3 regions of the Trichlorobacter sp. genome follow, and region 1 is predicted to be linked to each of the others. Evidence: riboswitches for the same ligand, from Rfam matches in the RefSeq annotation. Region 1 holds a riboswitch; each other region holds the start of a gene.

Region 1 (6,187 bases):
GGTCGGGAAACGGCCCGGCAGTATGCAGGCCGGTAAGAAACCCCAGTCGGCGCACCGCGTCCAGGGCCAGGGGCAATCCGGGCTGCAGGGTCGGCTCGCCACCACTGAAGACCACCGCATCCAGCAAGCCCCGCCGCTGTTCCAGCAGCTGCATGACCTCTTGCCACGCGATACCGGCCTGACGATCAACTGCCAGCAGATGCTGATTGTGGCAATAGCCGCAGCGCCAGGGGCAGCCCTGACAGAAGACCACCGCTGCCAGCTTGCCGGGGTAGTCGATGGTGGTGAAGGGGGTCAGTCCGCCGATGGCGAGCATGCCACTTCCTTGAAGAAGGTACGCTCGGCATACTCAGACTTTTTGCCGGTGTTGAAGGAGGCCACCGGCCGGTGGTAGCCCATCACGCGGGTCCAGACCTCGCAGGGTTGCCGTTGTTCTTGCGGTAGTGCTGTCTGCGGTTGTTGGTGCTCGTTGTTCATGCGTTACTCCTTTCATTGATGGCCTGTTGGCGAACAAACTCCTGATCGCAGAGCGGACAGAACGGGTGCTCACCGCTCAGATAGCCATGCTTGGGGCAGATCGAAAAGGTGGGGGTAATGGTGATGTAGGGCAGCCGGAACCGTTCCAACGAACGTCGCACCAGCTGCTTGCAGGCCTCGGTGCTGGAGACCTGCTCTCCCAGGTAAAGGTGCAGCACGGTGCCACCGGTGTACTTGCGCTGCAGCTCCTCCTGCCGCTGTAGGGCCTCGAACGGGTCGTCGGTGAAGCCCACCGGCAGCTGGCTTGAATTGGTGTAATAGGGCGCCTCCGCACTGCCGGCCTGAATGATGGCGGGGAAACGCTTTTTGTCCTCCCTGGCAAAGCGGTAGGTAGTGCCCTCAGCCGGCGTGGCTTCCAGATTGTAGAGGTGGCCGGTCTGTTCCTGAAACGCCACCATCCGCTGCCGCAGGTGATCCAGCAACCGCACCGCCAGACCGTGGCCCGTCGGGGTGGTAATGTCTTCCTGGTCAGCCGTAAAATTGCGGATCAGCTCGTTGATGCCGTTGACCCCGATGGTGGAAAAGTGGTTACGCAGGGTGCCCAGATAGCGTTTGGTGTAGGGAAACAGACCGTTATCCATATGGCGCTGGATCACCTTGCGCTTGATCTCCAGACTGGTGCGGCTGATCTCCAGCAGCTGATCCAGCCGTTTGAACAGCCCGACCTCGTCACCCTGGTGTTGGTGGCCCAGGCGGGCGCAGTTGATGGTGACCACCCCCAGTGAACCGGTCTGCTCGGCCGAACCGAACAGACCGTTGCCCCGTTTGAGCAGTTCCCGCAGATCAAGCTGCAGGCGGCAGCACATGGAACGCACCATGTTGGGGGTCAGCTCCGAGTTGATAAAGTTCTGGAAGTACGGCAGGCCGTAGCGGGCGGTCATGGCGAACAGCAGCTCGGCATTCTCACTCTCCCAGGGAAAATCAGGGGTGATGTTGTAGGTGGGGATCGGGAAGGTAAACACCCTGCCCTTGGCATCGCCAGTGGTCATCACCTCGATGTAGGCCCGGTTGATCAGATCCATCTCGGCCTGCAGCTCGCCGTAACAAAACGGCATCTCCTGCCCGCCGATCACCGGCACCTGATTTTTCAGGTCGTCGGGGCAGGTCCAGTCAAAGGTCAGGTTGGTGAAGGGGGTCTGGGTGCCCCAGCGGGACGGCACGTTCAGGTTATAGATCAGCTCCTGGATAGACTGACGCACCTCCCGGTAGCTCAGCTTGTCCTTGCGGACATAGGGCGCTAGGTAGGTGTCAAAGGAGCTGAAGGCCTGGGCCCCGGCCCATTCGTTCTGCAGGGTACCCAAAAAGTTGACGATCTGCCCCACGGCGCTGGAGAGGTGTTTTGGGGGACCGGCCTCCACCTTGCCCGGCACGCCGTTCAACCCTTCGGCCAACAGCATCCGCAGCGACCAGCCGGCGCAGTAGCCGGCCAGCATATCCAGATCGTGGATATGGATGCTGCCGTCGCGGTGGGCCTCCCCCACCTCCGGCGGGTAGACCTGGGAGAGCCAGTAGTTGGCGATCACCTTGCCGGACAGGTTCAGGATCAGCCCCCCCAGGGAATAACCCTGGTTGGCATTGGCGCTGACCCGCCAGTCACTCTGCTCCAGATACTCGTTGACCGAGGCGGTCACATCCACCACGGTTTTACGATCCTGACGCAGACGGCTGCGCTGCTCGCGATAGACCGCATAGGCCCGCAGGGTGGCGAAGTGGTTAGCCGAGATCAGGGCCTGCTCCACCACATCCTGAATCTGCTCAATGCTGGGTGGTTCATGGGGGAAGCGGTGCCGCAACACCTTCAGCACCTGGCCGGTGATCAGCTGTGCCTCATCCTCACCGAACTCGTTGGTGGCCCGACCTGCACGTATAATGGCCGACTGGATACGGGCCGCCTCAAAGGGGACGCGGCTGCCGTCACGTTTCATGACACTGACGGGTGCTGCTGATACGATCTGTTGCATGGTCTGACTCCTTTGGTCTGGAGTCCGGGGATAGGTCGCGGGGCAAAAACTGAAAACGTCCGCAGCTGCTTGAAACAGCATGCGGACGTTCCGAATTTAACGTCGCCTGATTCCGTTGTTCACCTACTCCCAGTCCCCGGAGAGTAATCTTGTGCACTGGATCAAGGCAGGTCTTCTGACTTGCGAGTCATCCTCCGGGCGCCTTCCCAGCCTAACCAGCCAGTGGTCTGTTGCCCGTTGTCGTCGCTTACAGCGGCGGGTCCGTGGGGGAATGGCTCCTGTGGAGCGTCACCCCTCTTCCCTATCAAGCCCTTACGGGCACCGTTGATCGTGTATGCTGCTCCCGCCAACCAGCAGCGGAATATGTTGTGGCAACACCTCTACCACACCACAAGATATAGAGTCAAGCAGTCACACAACTATTTCATCAGCAGCAGACTGAGGGCCATCACCAGCATGCCGGCCACCAGCCCCAGCAGGCTGTCGTGGCCCTTGCCGTAGGCCCGGCTGGTGGGCAGCAGCTCATCCAGACTGATGTAGACCATGATGCCGGCCACACCGCCGAACAGCACCCCCATCACCTGGGGCGGGATCATGCCGGCCTCGCAGCCAAACACCAACCGCAAAAACAGGTAGGCCACCACGGCCCCCACCGGTTCGGCCAGGCCGCTCAAGACCGAGTAGGCAAAGGCCTTGCTGCGGTTGCCGGTGGCGTAAAAGATCGGCACCGAGACGCTGATGCCTTCAGGGATATTGTGCAAGGCCACCGCAATGGCGATGGCGACACCCAGTTTGGGGTCTTCAAGAGCCGCCAGAAAGGTGGCCAGACCTTCGGGAAAGTTGTGGATACCGATGGCCAGGGCGGTGAACAGCCCCATTCGCATCAGTTTGCGATGCCTGTCGCTGTGTTGATGTTCTCCCACAGCGGCTGGGCTCACGACGGAGAAATCAGGTAGCGGCGCAGCCGGGTTGTGCAGCGGTGCAGATTCGGCCTCGGAGTGTACCTCGTGGGGGTTTTCAGCCGCCGGCACCAGGTTGTCGATCAGACCGATCAGCAGCATGCCGCCAAAGAAGGAGCCCACATTAACCCAGTGCCCCCACGGTTCGCCGTAGCTCTCCACCAGGGCGACCGCCCCCTTGTGAAAGATCTCCACAAAGGAGACGTATAGCATCACCCCGGCCGAAAAACCGGTGGCGATAGACAGAAAGCGGTAATCAGTCCGCTTGGCCAGAAAGGCGATGGCGCTACCGATGCCGGTGGCCATGCCGGCAAACAGCGTCAACCCTAGTGCTATCCATACCTGATCCATACTTGGCCTGTCCCTCGCTCGGTACTGATTCGTTGGCAAGCTTACCATAGGACGACGCATCCGCCAGCCCATAAAAACGGCAGAGGGTAGGCCCCTCTGCCGGATGATGGTAGTGCTATGGTGCTGCTGCCTGCGTTACCGCTTACCCTCCAGCTCATCGATCCAGAGCGGATGGCGGTGTTCGGCGTAGTCCCGCGTCACCTTGCCGGTCAGCATCCCCCGCAGCATCGGCCGGTTGGGCTTGATCAGCAAGGCGCCGATGTGCCCCACAAAGGCCAGGAAGAACAGGATAAAGCCCACATTATGCACCCAGGTGGCCCACAACAGCAGAGTGCGATCCATGTCCGGGGCATAGACGTTCTTCCAGGTCTTGATCAGGCCCGACACCACCAGCATCAACACCGGGATCGCTATCGCCACATAGGCCAGGCGCTGCTCCGGCAGGTATTTGCCAAAGGGCGGTTCTGGCTGGTTGGTCACAAAGCTTTTCAGTACCTTGATCGACTCCGCCACATCACCCTGCCTGGGCACCATGGCCCGCTCTTTCAGCAGCAGGTGGTAGACCAGGTGAAACAGCACCAGTCCCACAAAGACCAGCGAGGCGATGTAGTGCAGCTTGAGGGTGAAGAAAAACTCTCCCGACCACCAGAAACCGGGGATGGCAGTGATCTTGTAACGGGCAGCCGAAGGCAGCTGAAAGATGCCGCTCAACAGCAACACGATGCCGGAGATGGCAATGCCCCAGTGTTCCAGCATCACAATCAGTTCATGACGTTTCACCAGACTGTTCCCGGCCATCAGCGGCTCTCCTTTCCGGCGTTTTCAGCCTTACGCTGTGATAATCTACTGAAAGCGCCCACCAGGCCAGCCACCAGCCCGATGGCCGGCGCTGCCAGCACCGCCTTGGCCATGCCGTCGCTTTCGGCCATCTTGCGCGTTACCCCCGGCTTCAGTTGCGGCTGTCCCTGTTTGGGGTCGGCCGAGGCAGGGCTCAGCTGACGATCAAGCTCCTCAAACGGCACCGGCGAGACATACAAGGTGGCAGTGCCGCCGTTTTCCTGTTTGCCGAAGATATGCCCCCCGATGGCCGCAGCCCGTTTTTCCGCCTCGGCGTAGATCTGATCACGGGGCCCGATCAGCATCGCCTGCTTGGGGCAGGCCTCCATACAGGCCGGTGCCTTGCCGTCTTTCAGGCGATCAATGCACAGGTCACACTTGTACATCACCCCGTTGCCCATGAACTCCTTGGCAACCTTCAGGTAGAGCCCCACCCCGGACTGGCGTTGCGGTATCTTCCAGGGACAGACCGTCTTGCACTTGGCCCCGCCGAAGCAGAGCTCTTGGTCAATCACCACGGCGCTATTTTTATCTTTGGTGTTGGCCGAAAAGGGACAGATGGTGGCGCAGGCCGGGTTGTCGCAATGCATGCAGCGCCGAGGGATCGAGATGGTCTGTGCCTTGCCGTTGACGGTTACCTGGGCCTTTTGCACAAAGATACGGTTGTAAGGAGTCAGCCGGTCGGCAACCTCCTGCTTCTTGGACCAATCCTCGATGATATTGGTGGGAAACGGCGACGGGATCGGATCAACCGGCATAGGCACGGTGGGATTTTTCTCCTGCTTACAACTGGTGACGCAGGCCGGTTGCGGACGTCCCGCACAACCGTCACAGCGTGACAGATCGATCAGGGTTGCCAGCCTGCCCTCAACCGGCGCAGCCAGCAGTTGCTTGGGCAATGCCGCCAGACCGCTGGCGCCTGCCAGCAAAGCGGCCGAGACCTTGAACAGGCCCCGCCGGGATATGCCGTTGTGGGTCGTGGTATGCATGGACGTTTGCGCTCCTCAGTGACAAAATTAAACAGAATATATGAATATTTGAATATTTTGTCAAGGAGCGTGAAACGACGGCAGGATTATGATTCGAACAGCTGGGCCGCAAAGACCAGCTGGTCTGACTTACCCAGTACCAGCACGATGTCATCCGGCTCGAATTTCCAGATCGGGTCCGGGTTGGAAGTGACCTGCTCGCCCCGCTTGATCACCAGGGCCGTGGCGCCGCAGCGGTCCCGCAGCAGGCCGTCCTTGAGCAGCGTGCCATCAAGCGGTGAGCCACTACGTACCCGAAAGGTGCCCAGCTCGACCCCCGAAAGGTAACCGGTGACGCCGGTGGCATGGCTGTGACGGCGGCTCATGGTGCGGAACATCTGGTAGGAGTCGCGGCGGATCTCGGCAACGCAGTGATCGATCTGGTCATGGGGCACCAGATAGGCTCGCAGCACCCGCGAGAAGATCTCCACCGAGGTTTCGAACTCCTCAGGCACCACGTCGTTGACCCCCAACTGGTAGAGCGGCTCCATCTCGGCGATGTAGCGGGTACGAA
Region 2 (6,187 bases), on a different contig from region 1:
CAGACCAGCTCCGTCAGGTTGGGGGCCAGCGAGACGATCCGCCGGGGCGGCTCCCCGCACTGAGCAGGGGCCGCCGCCAGCAGCATCAGCCAGACTATGAGCAGACAAAACCGTTTCATCCGTTAAAATGACACCTTAACCCCGGCGTAGGCCCCGATACCGGGGGTGCCATAGCCCAGCACCTCTTCATATTCACGATCCAGCAGGTTATCGATCCGGCCGAAAAGCTGCAGATTTTTGGTGACATCATAGGAACCGGCCAGGTTGACTACCATGTAATCCTTAAGAGTTACAGTTTGTTGTACGTAGGTGACTGGATGAAAAGTCAGATCGTTTCTATTACCGACATAGATCAGGCCGAGATTCAGGTTGCCCTTACCAAAAAAACGGTAATTTACATCAGCGGTCAGCTTATGCTTGGGACGACGCAACAGTGCCTCTCCAGTTTCCTTGTCTTTGGTCTGGGTATACGTATAGGCTGCACTGAACATCAGATCGTTCATGGGGTTAACTTGTACCGTAACCTCAAGCCCTTGCGTGTACGCACGAGCAACATTCTCATAGGTCTGATTTTGATATGCAATTAGGTCTTTAAAATCATTTCTGAACCATGTCGCGCCCAGCGTTGTGCTGATTTCCGATATCTCCTGTTCTAGTCCGATATCCCAGCCATTGCTCTTTTCTGGTGTTAATCCTGCGTTGCCGCCAAGAAAACCCATAGCAGGCGCAGGTGGCGCAAACAGTTGATACAGCGAAGGCGCCTTGAAGCCGGTGCCATAGCTGCCTTTCAGCCTGGTGTCGGTCTGCTTGAACAGATAGGCGGTGGTGAAACGGTAGGTGGCCTTGCTGCCAAAACGGTCATGGTCATCTATCCGCACCCCGGCCGTGGAGAACCAGCTATCCCACAGGTTAAGCTGGTCCTGCAGGTAGAGACTGTTAGTACGGGCGGACTGTTCATTCCAAATATTTGTAGACGTATCGACGGAGCTGGTCCCTGCATTGAAATATTCGTAATAACTTTTTGATTTGGCCTTTTCCTCCTTGGTTTCGGCACCGACCAGCAGGGTGTTGCTCTTGTGCAGTCGCAGGATATGCTGCCAATCGAATTTTACGGTCTGCCCCTGATATTCGCTGCGCTGAAAATCAAACGGATGGTCAGCATCGCGGTCATTGTCGTCGGAGCGGGTCAGGTCGTTGAGCGAAACCCCCAGTTTTTGTTCCCACAGGTCATCAAACAGCAACAACGCACCTTGAGTCCTGAACTGCAGCTCTTCGTTCCGCATGACCCGGTTTGGATCATCGGCACCGGCACCGCCGCCGTTATCAGCCTCGTTGCGCGTCCTGGTATAGCGCAGGCTCATATCGATATCACTGTTCTGAGTAGGCGTAATCCCCAAGCGTGCAGCAACGGTGGTATTCTGGTAACCGTCAGCCTCACGATTGCCGTCACGGGATGCAGCAGCCGAGATACCGCTGCTGTCAAGCCGGGAAAGCGACAGGCTATAATTGACCAGATCGGTGCCACCGCTGATGCCGGCAGATTCCTTAGCCGTGTAGAACGAGCCGCCCTCTGCCGAGACAAAGCCGGTCGACCTACCGCTGCCCCGCTTGGTAATGATGTTGATCACGCCGCCGATGGCGTGGGAGCCGTAGAGGGTACTCTGAGGTCCGCGCAGCACCTCGATACGCTCAATGTTATCCGTGGTCAGAAAACCGAAGTAGTACTCGCCACCGGTGGTGGAGGGGTCATTCAACTCCACACCATCAATCAGCACCAGGGTATGGCGGCTATCGCCCCCCCGCATGAAAATCGACACCGTTTGCCCAGCCCCTCCGCTGCGCACCACATCCAGTCCCGGCACCATCCGCAGCGCATCGGCCACGGTCTGCTTCTGCTGCTGCTCGATCTCTTTGGCCGTGATCACGGTGATCGAACTGCCCACCTGCTCGATCGGCACCTCATCACGGGTGGCGGTGACCACAATCTCACCCAGATTCGCCGTCTGCTCCTCCGCCAGCGCGACACCACTGGTTGCCAACACCACTCCCACCACCACTGCACAGGTTTTTCTACTGCGTTTCATCGCTGCTACCTCCCTCGGGTTTTACAGCTGGAGCGGTCTTCCGGCTTAGGACAGCCTACTTGCCCACCTTCCCAGGATTGACCCAGTGGTTGTTTCGCCTTGCGGCGACGGGCGTTCGTTTCCTTTACGGCTGCGGGGCAGCGGGGGAATGGCTCGTGCAGAGCGGCACCCCTCTTCCTCGTCTCCTGCTGATTGAAAATAGGTTATTGACTAAGACCCTGCAAACGACTGGGGTGGATTGCTGCGGTAGTGATCGTGCGTGAAGCGAGCAACGGATCGTCACAGATGGACTGCTGCATGGATGCCTCCCCCGAAGCGTGCAAATGGAGCGGTATTCCGGCTCAGGGCTTCCTACTCACCCACCTTCCCAGGTTTGATCCCAGTGGTTGTTTCGCCATGCGGCGACGGGCTTTCGTTCCCTTTACGGCTGCGGGGCAGCGGGGGGTTAGCTCAACAACAGCGGCACCCCTCTTCCTCGCTTCCATTCGGTATCTGAAGTATGCTATTTCAAGCCATAAGTACCCGGCCACGTCAAGAGTTTTTATCCGTTTAACCGATTTATCCGACAAAGGTTGCTCATGCCTACCATTCACCGCTCCGTCTGTCCCTTTGATTGCCCCGATGCCTGCGGCCTGCTGGTGACTGTCGTCGACGGCTGCGCTGTAAGCGTGGCCGGCGACCCGGACCATCCAACCACCCGCGGCCTGCTCTGCCCCAAGATGCAACACTACGAGCGCACGGTCCACTCCCCCCGCCGCCTGACCACACCGCTCCGCAGGAGCGGCCCCAAGGGCAGCGGCCGATTTGAGCCGATCTCCTGGGATGAGGCGGTTGAGCAGATCTGCTCCCGCTGGCAGGCGATCATCGCCAGCCACGGCGCTGAGGCGATCCTGCCCTATTCCTACGCCGGCACCATGGGGTTGGTACAACGTAACAGCGGCCACCCCTTCTTCCACAAGCTGGGGGCCAGCCGCCTGGCCCGCACCATCTGTTCACCGGCCAAGGAGGCCGGCTGGCAGGCGGTGATGGGCGAGACCCCCGGCCTGGACCAGAGCGAGCTGCAGCAGAGCGACCTGGTGATCCTGTGGGGGATCAACGCTGCCGCCACCAGCATCCACACCATGCGCGACGCCAGCCAGGCCCGCAAAAACGGCGCCCGACTGTGGGCCATCGACACCTACCGCACCCCAACCTGCGAGGCTTCGGACGAGGTCTTTCTGATCCGACCCGGCAGCGACGGCGCCCTGGCCTTGGGGATGCTGCAGGTGATCGCGGCTGAGGGGCTGCTGGATCAGGCCTTTATCGACCAGAGCGTACGTGGTTTTGAAGAATTTTCCCGCTCGATCCTGCCGGATTGCACCCCGGAACGGATGGCTACGGTCTGCGGCCTGCCGGCGGAGACCATCCGCCGCATGGCCCGGCAGTATGCAACGGCCCGAGCCCCTTTCATCCGGCTGGGCAGTGGCCTGACCCGCTATGCCAACGGCGCTATGAATGTGCGCTGCATCACCTGCCTGCCGGCCAGTATCGGGGCCTGGCAACGCCCCGGCGCCGGTCTGCTGTGCGCCACCGCCACCGGCGGGGCCTTTCCGCTGGCGCGCGTCACCCGGGAGGATTTCATGGCCGGCCCCACCCGGATCATCAACATGAATCAGCTGGGCCATGCCCTGAACCAAGAGAATGATCCGCCGGTGATGAGCCTGTACGTCTACCATTCCAACCCGGCCAGCATTGCGCCGGATCAGAACGCCATCATTCAGGGCCTTGAGCGGGAAGACCTGTTCACGGTGGTGCATGAACGTTTTCTGACAGAAACCGCCCGCTACGCCGATATCGTACTGCCGGCCACCAGCTCTCTGGAGCATGCCGACCTGTACCGCTGCTACGGCAGCTACCACGCTCAGCGCTGCAGCGCGGTGATCCCGCCCATCGGCGAGGCCAAGAGCAATTGGGATACCTTCTGCATGTTGGCGGCCGGTATGGGTTGGGATGAGCCGTTTTTCAGCCAATCGGCCGATAGCCTGATCGAACAACTGCTGGATTACGAGACTCCCTGGCGTGACGGGGCCATCACCGAGCGGCTGCGCAACGGCGAGCCGGTGCTGCTTGCCCCGCCGTCTACCCCGCGGGGGCCATGGCTGACGCCATCGGGCAGGATCGAGATCCGAAACGACCGTGAGCCGGAACCGCTACCTCGCCTGCTGCCGACCCACGCCGAGGGCGACGGCTTTCCGCTGCGGCTGCAACCGGCGGTGACCCCCTATGCCCTTAACTCCAGCTTCTACGAGCAAGACCAGCTACGGGATCAGCAGCAAGCGATGCTGCTGCTGATGCACCCCGATGATGCAGCGACGCGGGGGCTGACGGACGGAGCTGCCGTGCAGGCGGTCAATCAATACGGCCAGGTCAACTTTACCCTGCGGGTCACAGAGCGGGTGCCGCCGGGCACGGTGGTGACCGAAGGGGTCTGGTGGCAAGAGTTTCTCAACGGTAAACGGGGTGTCAACGCCCTTACCTCCCAACGGCTGACCGACCAGGGGGCCGGCAGCACCCTCTACGATGTAGGTGTTGAAGTCAAACCGGTGAGATAAAAAACGGGCCATCCAGTTTCTGGGTGGCCCGCCTGAGTACCGCCGCTTACGGGCTGCTATTTAGCCACTGCGGCCTTATACGCATCAATTATCTTCTGTACCTTTTCCGAAGGTGCACCGATGGTGATCAACCCCAAGGGCCGCTCAATCTTGTCAGTCTTGACCACCACCACCCCTGGTTTCACAAATCCGGCACCGAGGCCGCCGATGGCAGCCGGATCCTTGGCCACCTCATCGCTGATGGTAGCCACGTTGACCGCCAACGTTTCAGCAAGATATTCCTCGTTCTTCAAGACCGCCTGCTTGATCAGGCCTCGGGTGGCACTGGAGAGGGTGTCGGTCACGACCTTGATCGTCTGATCTGCACCGCCCAAATCCTTCCAGTTTCGAATCTTGCCGGTGTGGATATCATTCAGCTGCTGGAAGGTCATGGCCTGCACCTTGTTGGATGGATGCACCGCAAATACCACCTGATCCATCTGAATGGCATGCAACTGCATCTTTGAACTATCCAGTTCGCGGCCAGCCGCCTTGGCACCCTTGGCAACGGTCTCTACCGAGGCCGAGGCCAGCGAGGCGTCGCACTTCTGGTCCACCAGATCAATCAAGCCTTTGCCGGCATTGCTCTTGACCACATCAAGGCTAAAGCCGGTGGCCTTTTCAACCGCTGCCTTATGCGGGGTGATCAGGCCGTCCACCACGCTGGCAGCGCCGCACAGCTTGACCACCGTCTTGGCGGGTGTGTCAAATCTGCGGTGGCAGGCATCACACTCCGCAAAGGCCCGCTTGCCGTTGTGGCAGACAAAGCAGGCCTTATCCTGAAAGTGATCCTGCATGGTTATCAGGGCCTGCTTTTTGGTTTCGAAGATAGCGCTGTGGCAATCGTTACAGACAAATCCCTTGCTGGCATGGACACGGCCATCAAAGGTTACCCGCCCTTGGCCCGCGCCACCGTAGAGAAGCGTCTTGCCCCCCCCGGTTGCACCAGCCAGCCCGCAAAGCGCTAGCATCAGACAAATGGTCAGTAAAACGGTTCTATACATGGGCGACTCCTGACACTGCCCGGCAGACGCTGCCCTGCCGGGGCAAGGGATACGACGACTTAAACCAGGATACTCCGGCTGACCTTTTTCACATCAGCGGTCCCGGTCAGCGTCATGGCAACCACCAGTTCTCCCTGCATCTTTTTCAGGATCAGGGCCACCCCTTCTGGTCCGCCACCGACCGACCCTCTGATCAGCGGACGTCCCACCAGCACCGCATCGGCCCCCAATGCCAGCGACTTGAGCACATCGGCGCCATAACGTATCCCGCCGTCGGAGAGAATCACGATCTTGCCCTTGACGCTATCGGCAATGGCCGCAAGCACCGCAGCTGACCCAGGTGTGTGATCAAGCACCCGTCCGCCGTGGTTAGAAACCACGATCCCGGCGGCACCCACATCAATCGCCTTTTTCGCCTCATCAACGGTCATGACACCTTTGATGATGAACGGCAGCTTGGTTGACTTGG
Region 3 (6,187 bases), on a different contig from region 1:
ACCAGCAGACGGTGTACCCCTTCCTGGATCAACTCTTCGCTGGTGCTGTCCACACTGGCGGTGGCCTCATCCAGAATCAGCAATTCGGGATCAAAGGCCACGGCCCGCGCAAAGGAGATCAATTGCCGCTCCCCCAGCGAGAGGTCACTGCCCCGTTCGGCCAACTCCGTTTCATAGCCCTGGGGCAGCCGCTCAATGAAGCGGTCGGCCCCCACGGTGGCAGCGGCAGTCCGCACCCGCTTTTCTGCCTCCGGGTCACCGAGGCCGATGTTAAAGCCGACCGTACCGGCGAAGATCACCGGTTCCTGCTGCACCACCGCCATCCGCTGCCGCAGCTCAGTCAACGGGATCGTCCTGATGTCGATGCCGTCCAGCTGGATGCTGCCGCTGTCGATCTCGTACTGTCGCCCCAAAAGGCGCACCAGCGTAGTCTTGCCGCCACCGCTCCCCCCCACCAGGGCCACCCGCTCTCCCCGCTGCACGGACAGGTTGATAGCCGTGAGTGATGGTTCTCCTTGACGGTAGGCGAAGGAAACATCACGAAACGCCACCATGGCCGGCAGCGTCAAAGACCGATCGGCCTGCCGGGCCGGGACCTCTCCCACCGGACACTCTTCCGGCTCATCCAGCACCGCAAATATCCGCTCAAGGGCTGCCATGGCCCCCTGCATCACGCCATACTTGGCCGACAGATCTCGAATCGGACCGAAGAATTTCTCGATGTATTGGATAAAGGCCACCAGGGTACCGAAGGTCAGCGCCCCCTGCACAATCTGCCCACCGCCATACCAGACGATCAGGGCGATGGCCAGAGCGGAAAACATCTCAACGATGGCGTACAACGACGCATCCCAGCTGATCACCGGCAGGTTGGCATCACGGTGGGCCGCATTCAACTCGGAAAAACGGCTCGCCTCGTCCTGTTCGCGACCATAGGACTGTACCACCGCCATGCCGCCGATCACCTCGGCCAGGTGTCCGTTCATCCTGCCCAGACGTGCCCGCACCTCGCGAAAGGCCTGGCGCATATTGCGTCGGAACAACCAGGCCACGAAGATCAACGGCGGCAACACCGTGAAGGTCACCAGCGACAGCTGTGGCGCCATCCAGAGCATAGCCGCAATGATGCCGGCCAAAAGCAGCAGATCACCAACGATGGTGATGATGCCGGCGGCAAACATCTCCCCCAACGCCTCCACGTCGCTGGTCAGGCGGGTCACCGTGGCCCCGGTGGCGGTGCGGTCGAACCAGCGGGTCGGCAGCCGCAGCACATGGCTGAACAACGCCGTGCGCAGATCGTGCATCACCCGCTGTCCGATCGATTGCAGACCGTAGACCTCAAGCCAGACCAACAGCGCCTCCAGCGCCAGCACGGCCACAAAGAGGGCCGCCGGGCCAGGCAGCAGATCGAGCCGCCCCGGAACGATCACCCGGTCAATGGCATGCTTCAGGATCAGCGGCTGTGCCAGACGACACAACGCCAACAGCGGCAGCAGCAGCAGTATTCCCGCCACGCTCAGCCGATAGGGCATGACATAACGCATGAACCGGGCCAACAGACGGCTGTCGTAGGCCTTGCCGGCTATGGCATCTTCGTGCAGACCACCGTGGTGCATTGCAACACACTCCTCGCAGTGGAGCTTGTCAAAGCACCAGCCGCTTGTCAACCAGAAGCACGCAGCAATGAATCTGCTTTGCGATCAGTGACCTTTTTCAGGTATAGTGCCGGCATGCAGATCCGGCTCAATGAACAGGTAATCACCATCGACGGCGGGCTGACCGTCGGCCAGCTGGCGCAGCAACACCGGCCAGGGGCCGATGTACTGATCCTGAACGGCTTCCCCGCCTCAGCGGAGACCATGCTGTCGCCGGACGACGAGCTGTTTCTGATCAAGCGGGGCGAGATGCCACCAGCGGATGAATTGGAGTATCTGATGGCGGCCCGCCACACCCCTGGTATCCATGCCCGCCTGAAGGCGGCCTGCGTCGGCATTGCCGGGGTGGGCGGCCTGGGTTCCGCCGTGGCCGTAGCCCTGGCGCGGATCGGCGTCGGGCACCTGGTACTGGCTGATTTCGACCTGGTGGAGCCCTCCAACCTGAACCGCCAGCAGTACTTTGTGGATCAGCTGGGGATGCCCAAGGTGGAGGCCCTGGTCGAGACGCTGCGTCGCATCAATCCCTACCTGCAGCTGACCAGCCACTGCGTCGTACTCGATCCGGGCAACCTGCCCCTTATTTTCTCCCCCTGCAGTGTGCTGATCGAGGCCTTTGACCGGGCCGAGATGAAGGCCATGCTGGTGGACACGGCGATGGAAAGACTGCCGGGTGTTACCGTCATCGCCGCCTCAGGGGTGGCCGGCTACGGCAGCAACAACAGCATCCAGACCCGCCGCCTGAACCGGCGGCTCTACCTGGTGGGGGATGGCAGCTCCGAGGCAGCGCCGGGCAACGGGCTGATGGCGCCGCGGGTCGGCATCGCCGCCTGCCAGCAGGCCAACCAGGCGGTGCGCCTGATCCTGGGGGAAGAACTATGAGCCGGATTGCGGTCGCCATGAGCGGCGGGGTTGATTCATCGGTCACCGCCGCCCTGCTGAAACAGCAGGGGCATGAACTGATCGGCATCACCATGCACCTGTTTGAGCCCCAAAGCTGCGGGGCTGACTCAGCGGTTGACGATGCGGCGCGGGTGGCGCAACAGTTGGGTATCGAACACCATGTTGCCGACTTCGAACTGCCGTTCAAAGAGCAGGTGATTGACGACTTTATCAGCCAGTACCGTCAGGGACAGACTCCCAACCCGTGCGTCTGCTGCAACCGCTCGATCAAGTTCGGTCTGCTGCTGGACAGGGCCCGCGCGCTGGGGGCCGACCTGCTGGCCACCGGGCACTATGCGCAAAAAACCGTTGACCCGGATGGCACCTACCACCTGCGGGTTGCCGCCAACCGGGCCAAGGACCAGTCCTACTTCCTCTACACCCTTACCCAGCAGCAGCTGGCCCGGGTGCTCTTTCCGCTGGGCGCTATCGAGAGCAAGGACGAGGTGCGTCGGCTGGCTGAGCAATTCGGCCTGGACGTGGCCCACAAAGGGGACAGCCAGGAGGTCTGCTTCATCCCCGGTGATGACTACGTTGCATTTCTGGAAGGCCATGGAGTTAAGGCGCACCGCGGGGAGATCGTCCATGTTGACGGCACGGTGCTGGGCCGCCACCAGGGCACCCACCGCTACACCATCGGCCAGCGCAAGGGGCTGGGGATCGGCTGGAGCGAACCGTTGTATGTGATTGCCATCGATGCCGCCAGCAACCGGGTGGTGGTGGGTGAGCAGCCCCATGTCCTGACCGCCGGCCTGCTGGCGGAGGCGATGAGCTGGATCATCCCGCCGCAAGCGACGACCTTCGCAACCAGCTGCAAGATACGCTACCGTCACCAGCCGGTGCCCTGCCAGGTTACGCTTGAGGCCGACGGTCGCTGCAAGGTGCTGTTCGATCACCAGCAGAAGTCGGTCACGCCGGGGCAGTTTGTGGTTTTCTACCAGGACGACCAGGTGCTGGGCGGCGGGCGGATCGTTGCGCCCGTGGTTGCTAGCCACCCGTAATCCCGTTTGACATTGCGGTCTGCGTTCTGTTACAAAAATTGCTCGTGTGACTGGATCAGGGGAAGGGGGTGCGACTCCCCCGCTGTCCCGCAACTGTAACAGGGCCTGTCCCTGGAGCCAGAATACCTGCCAGCCACCTGCTTGAACTGCCTCCGGGGAGAGAGGCACCCAAGCCGGCTTACGCGCGACGCACCACCTGTCCCCCAACGGACAGGTTTTTTTGTTTCTGAAAGGCGGCCATGGCACCCACCACCCTGATTACCGGCGGCGTTCGCAGCGGCAAGAGCCGCTTTGCCGAGCAGCAGACCCTGCGCTATCAACCGCCGCTCTGCTACCTGGCCACCGCCCAGGCCCTCGACGACGAGATGGAGGAACGGATCGCCCAGCACCGGGCCCGGCGCGGTGCCGACTGGCAAACCGTGGAGGAGCCGCTGGCCTTGCCCCAGACCCTGGCCCGGCTGGACGGCACCTACGGCGCCATTCTGGTTGACTGTGTCACCCTCTGGCTGACCAACCTGCTGTTGGCCCGCGATCAGAACGACACCGAACGTAACGAACAGATTGTCGGTACTGTCCACCGTCTGGCCACCACCCTGCGCGCCATGCAAACACCGGTGATTCTGGTGACCAACGAGGTGGGCATGGGCATCGTACCGGAGCACCGGTTGGGCCGCCTGTTCCGCGACCTGGCCGGTCAGACCAACCAGATTCTGGCCGCCAGCTGCGACGAGGTCTACACCCTGATCTGCGGCCTGCCGCTCAAGCTCAAATAACCCAAGGAACCGAACTCCATGCAACGTCTCGAAACCGTTCTGAACCGGATCACCCCGCTCGATGCCGGCCTGCTGGCTGCCACCCAGGCGCGACTGGACTGCAAGACCAAGCCATTGGGCTCACTGGGCAGACTGGAAGAGTTTGCCTGCCGGCTGGTGGCCATCAGTGGCCAGCAGCAACCCGACCTGACAAAGAAGGTGATCTTCACCTTTGCCGCTGACCACGGCATCACCGAGGAGGGGGTCTCGCTCTACCCCAAAGCGGTGACCGCCCAGATGGTCTTTAATTTCCTGCAGGGCGGCGCCGGTGTAAACGTCTTGGCCCGCCATGCCGGGGCCGAGGTTCGGGTGGTGGATGTGGGGGTAGACCATGATTTCGGAGGCTGCCCCGGCCTGATTCACCGGAAGGTTGCCCGCGGTAGCGCCAACTTCGCCCAGGGACCGGCCATGAGCCGCGACCAGATGCTGGCGGCACTTATGGTGGGCATCGAGCTGGCCGATCAGTGCAAGGCAGAAGGGGTCGGCCTGGTGGGCACCGGCGAGATGGGGATCGGCAACACCAGCCCCTCCTCGGCCATCATCGCCGCCTTGAGTGGCCTTTCGGTGGAACAGGTTACCCACCGCGGCACCGGCATTGGCGACCAGGCGTTGGCCCTCAAGCTGGCCGCCATCACCAGGGGGCTGGCAATCAACAAGCCCGACCCCCGCGACCCGCTGGACGTGCTGCAGAAGGTAGGTGGCCTGGAGATCGCCGCCATTGCCGGGTTGGTGCTGGGCTGCGCCGCCAACAAGATCCCGGTCGTGATGGATGGCTTTATCTCCACTGCCGGCGCCCTGATCGCTGCGGAGCTGCATCCCAACCTGCGTGATCACCTGTTTGCCGCCCACGAATCAGTGGAGGTGGGGCACCGTTTCATGCTGGAACGGATCGGCGTGAAACCGATCCTTGATCTTGGGCTACGCCTGGGTGAAGGGACCGGCGGGGCGCTGGCCATGACCCTGATCGAGGCCGGCGTCAAGATCCTGGCTGAGATGGCCACCTTTGAACAGGCCGGCGTGGCCGGACACTGAAGGTCATCATGCGCCACCTCTTGATCGCCCTGCAGTTCCTGACCATCCTGCCGTTGCCATCGCCCAAGCGTTGCGAGGCAGGCGACCTAGGCCGTTCCACAGCCTGGTTTCCGCTGGCCGGATTTTTGATTGGCGGGCTACTCTGGCTGGCCGACCTGGCCCTGACCCCGCTCTTTCCGCGCCAGCTGACCGATGCCCTGCTGGTGACCTTGCTGGCCCTGATCACCGGCGGTCTGCACCTGGACGGCCTGGCCGATGTCTGCGACGGCCTGGCAGCCCGGGGCGACAAGCAGCGCTTCCTGGAGGTCATGAAGGATTCGCGGGTCGGCGCCATCGGCGTGACCGGGTTGGTGCTGGGATTGCTCGTCAAGTACGCAGCCCTGCTGGCGGTGCCGATGGACCTTAAACGGCCGGCCCTGCTGGCAGTGCCGGCACTGGCGCGCTTTGCCCAGCTGGTGGTGCTGGCCGGCAGCCGGTCGGCCCGTCCGGACGGCCTGGGAAATGCCTTTTTAGCTGGGCTGGGTCCCAACCAGCTGCTGCTGGCAACGGCCACCATCCTGCCACTGGCCTGGCTCAGCCTCCAGTTTACCGGACTGGTGGCCTGGCTGGTCGTAACGCTGTGGGCGCTGCTGACCCGCTGGTATTTCACCCGCCGTCTGGGGGGCATCAGCGGCGACATCGTTGGCTGCGCCTCTGAACTAGCCGAACTGCTTGCACTGCTTGCCGTTGTTGCCACAACGGCCATTCT

The links. Region 1 has a riboswitch for cobalamin ahead of RBQ93_RS09730 (ribonucleoside triphosphate reductase). Riboswitches for the same ligand answer to the same signal wherever they lie in the genome.
Region 2: another riboswitch for cobalamin. It lies ahead of RBQ93_RS03885 (TonB-dependent receptor plug domain-containing protein); the one in region 1 lies ahead of RBQ93_RS09730 (ribonucleoside triphosphate reductase).
Region 3: another riboswitch for cobalamin. It lies ahead of cobU (bifunctional adenosylcobinamide kinase/adenosylcobinamide-phosphate guanylyltransferase); the one in region 1 lies ahead of RBQ93_RS09730 (ribonucleoside triphosphate reductase).

What each region holds. Positions count from the first base shown of each region.
Region 1 is NZ_JAVEPN010000014.1:82,392-88,578, forward strand. Features, by position in the region: gene RBQ93_RS09720 (anaerobic ribonucleoside-triphosphate reductase activating protein) at 1-316, opposite strand, end outside; gene nrdD (anaerobic ribonucleoside-triphosphate reductase) at 295-477, opposite strand; gene RBQ93_RS09730 (ribonucleoside triphosphate reductase) at 474-2,498, opposite strand; cobalamin riboswitch at 2,646-2,839, opposite strand; gene zupT (zinc transporter ZupT) at 2,918-3,808, opposite strand; gene RBQ93_RS09740 (formate dehydrogenase subunit gamma) at 3,944-4,606, opposite strand; gene RBQ93_RS09745 (4Fe-4S dicluster domain-containing protein) at 4,606-5,634, opposite strand; partial or broken gene RBQ93_RS09750 (cation:proton antiporter) at 5,721-6,187, opposite strand, start outside.
Region 2 is NZ_JAVEPN010000004.1:132,739-138,925, forward strand. Features, by position in the region: gene RBQ93_RS03880 (helical backbone metal receptor) at 1-119, opposite strand, end outside; gene RBQ93_RS03885 (TonB-dependent receptor plug domain-containing protein) at 123-2,084, opposite strand; cobalamin riboswitch at 2,120-2,262, opposite strand; cobalamin riboswitch at 2,392-2,606, opposite strand; gene RBQ93_RS03890 (molybdopterin-dependent oxidoreductase) at 2,663-4,675, shown strand; gene RBQ93_RS03895 (substrate-binding domain-containing protein) at 4,732-5,718, opposite strand; gene RBQ93_RS03900 (alpha-hydroxy-acid oxidizing protein) at 5,778-6,187, opposite strand, start outside.
Region 3 is NZ_JAVEPN010000001.1:239,733-245,919, reverse strand. Features, by position in the region: gene RBQ93_RS01210 (ABC transporter ATP-binding protein) at 1-1,616, opposite strand, end outside; gene thiF (sulfur carrier protein ThiS adenylyltransferase ThiF) at 1,731-2,534, shown strand; gene mnmA (tRNA 2-thiouridine(34) synthase MnmA) at 2,531-3,595, shown strand; cobalamin riboswitch at 3,621-3,744, shown strand; gene cobU (bifunctional adenosylcobinamide kinase/adenosylcobinamide-phosphate guanylyltransferase) at 3,835-4,368, shown strand; gene cobT (nicotinate-nucleotide--dimethylbenzimidazole phosphoribosyltransferase) at 4,387-5,439, shown strand; gene cobS (adenosylcobinamide-GDP ribazoletransferase) at 5,448-6,187, shown strand, end outside.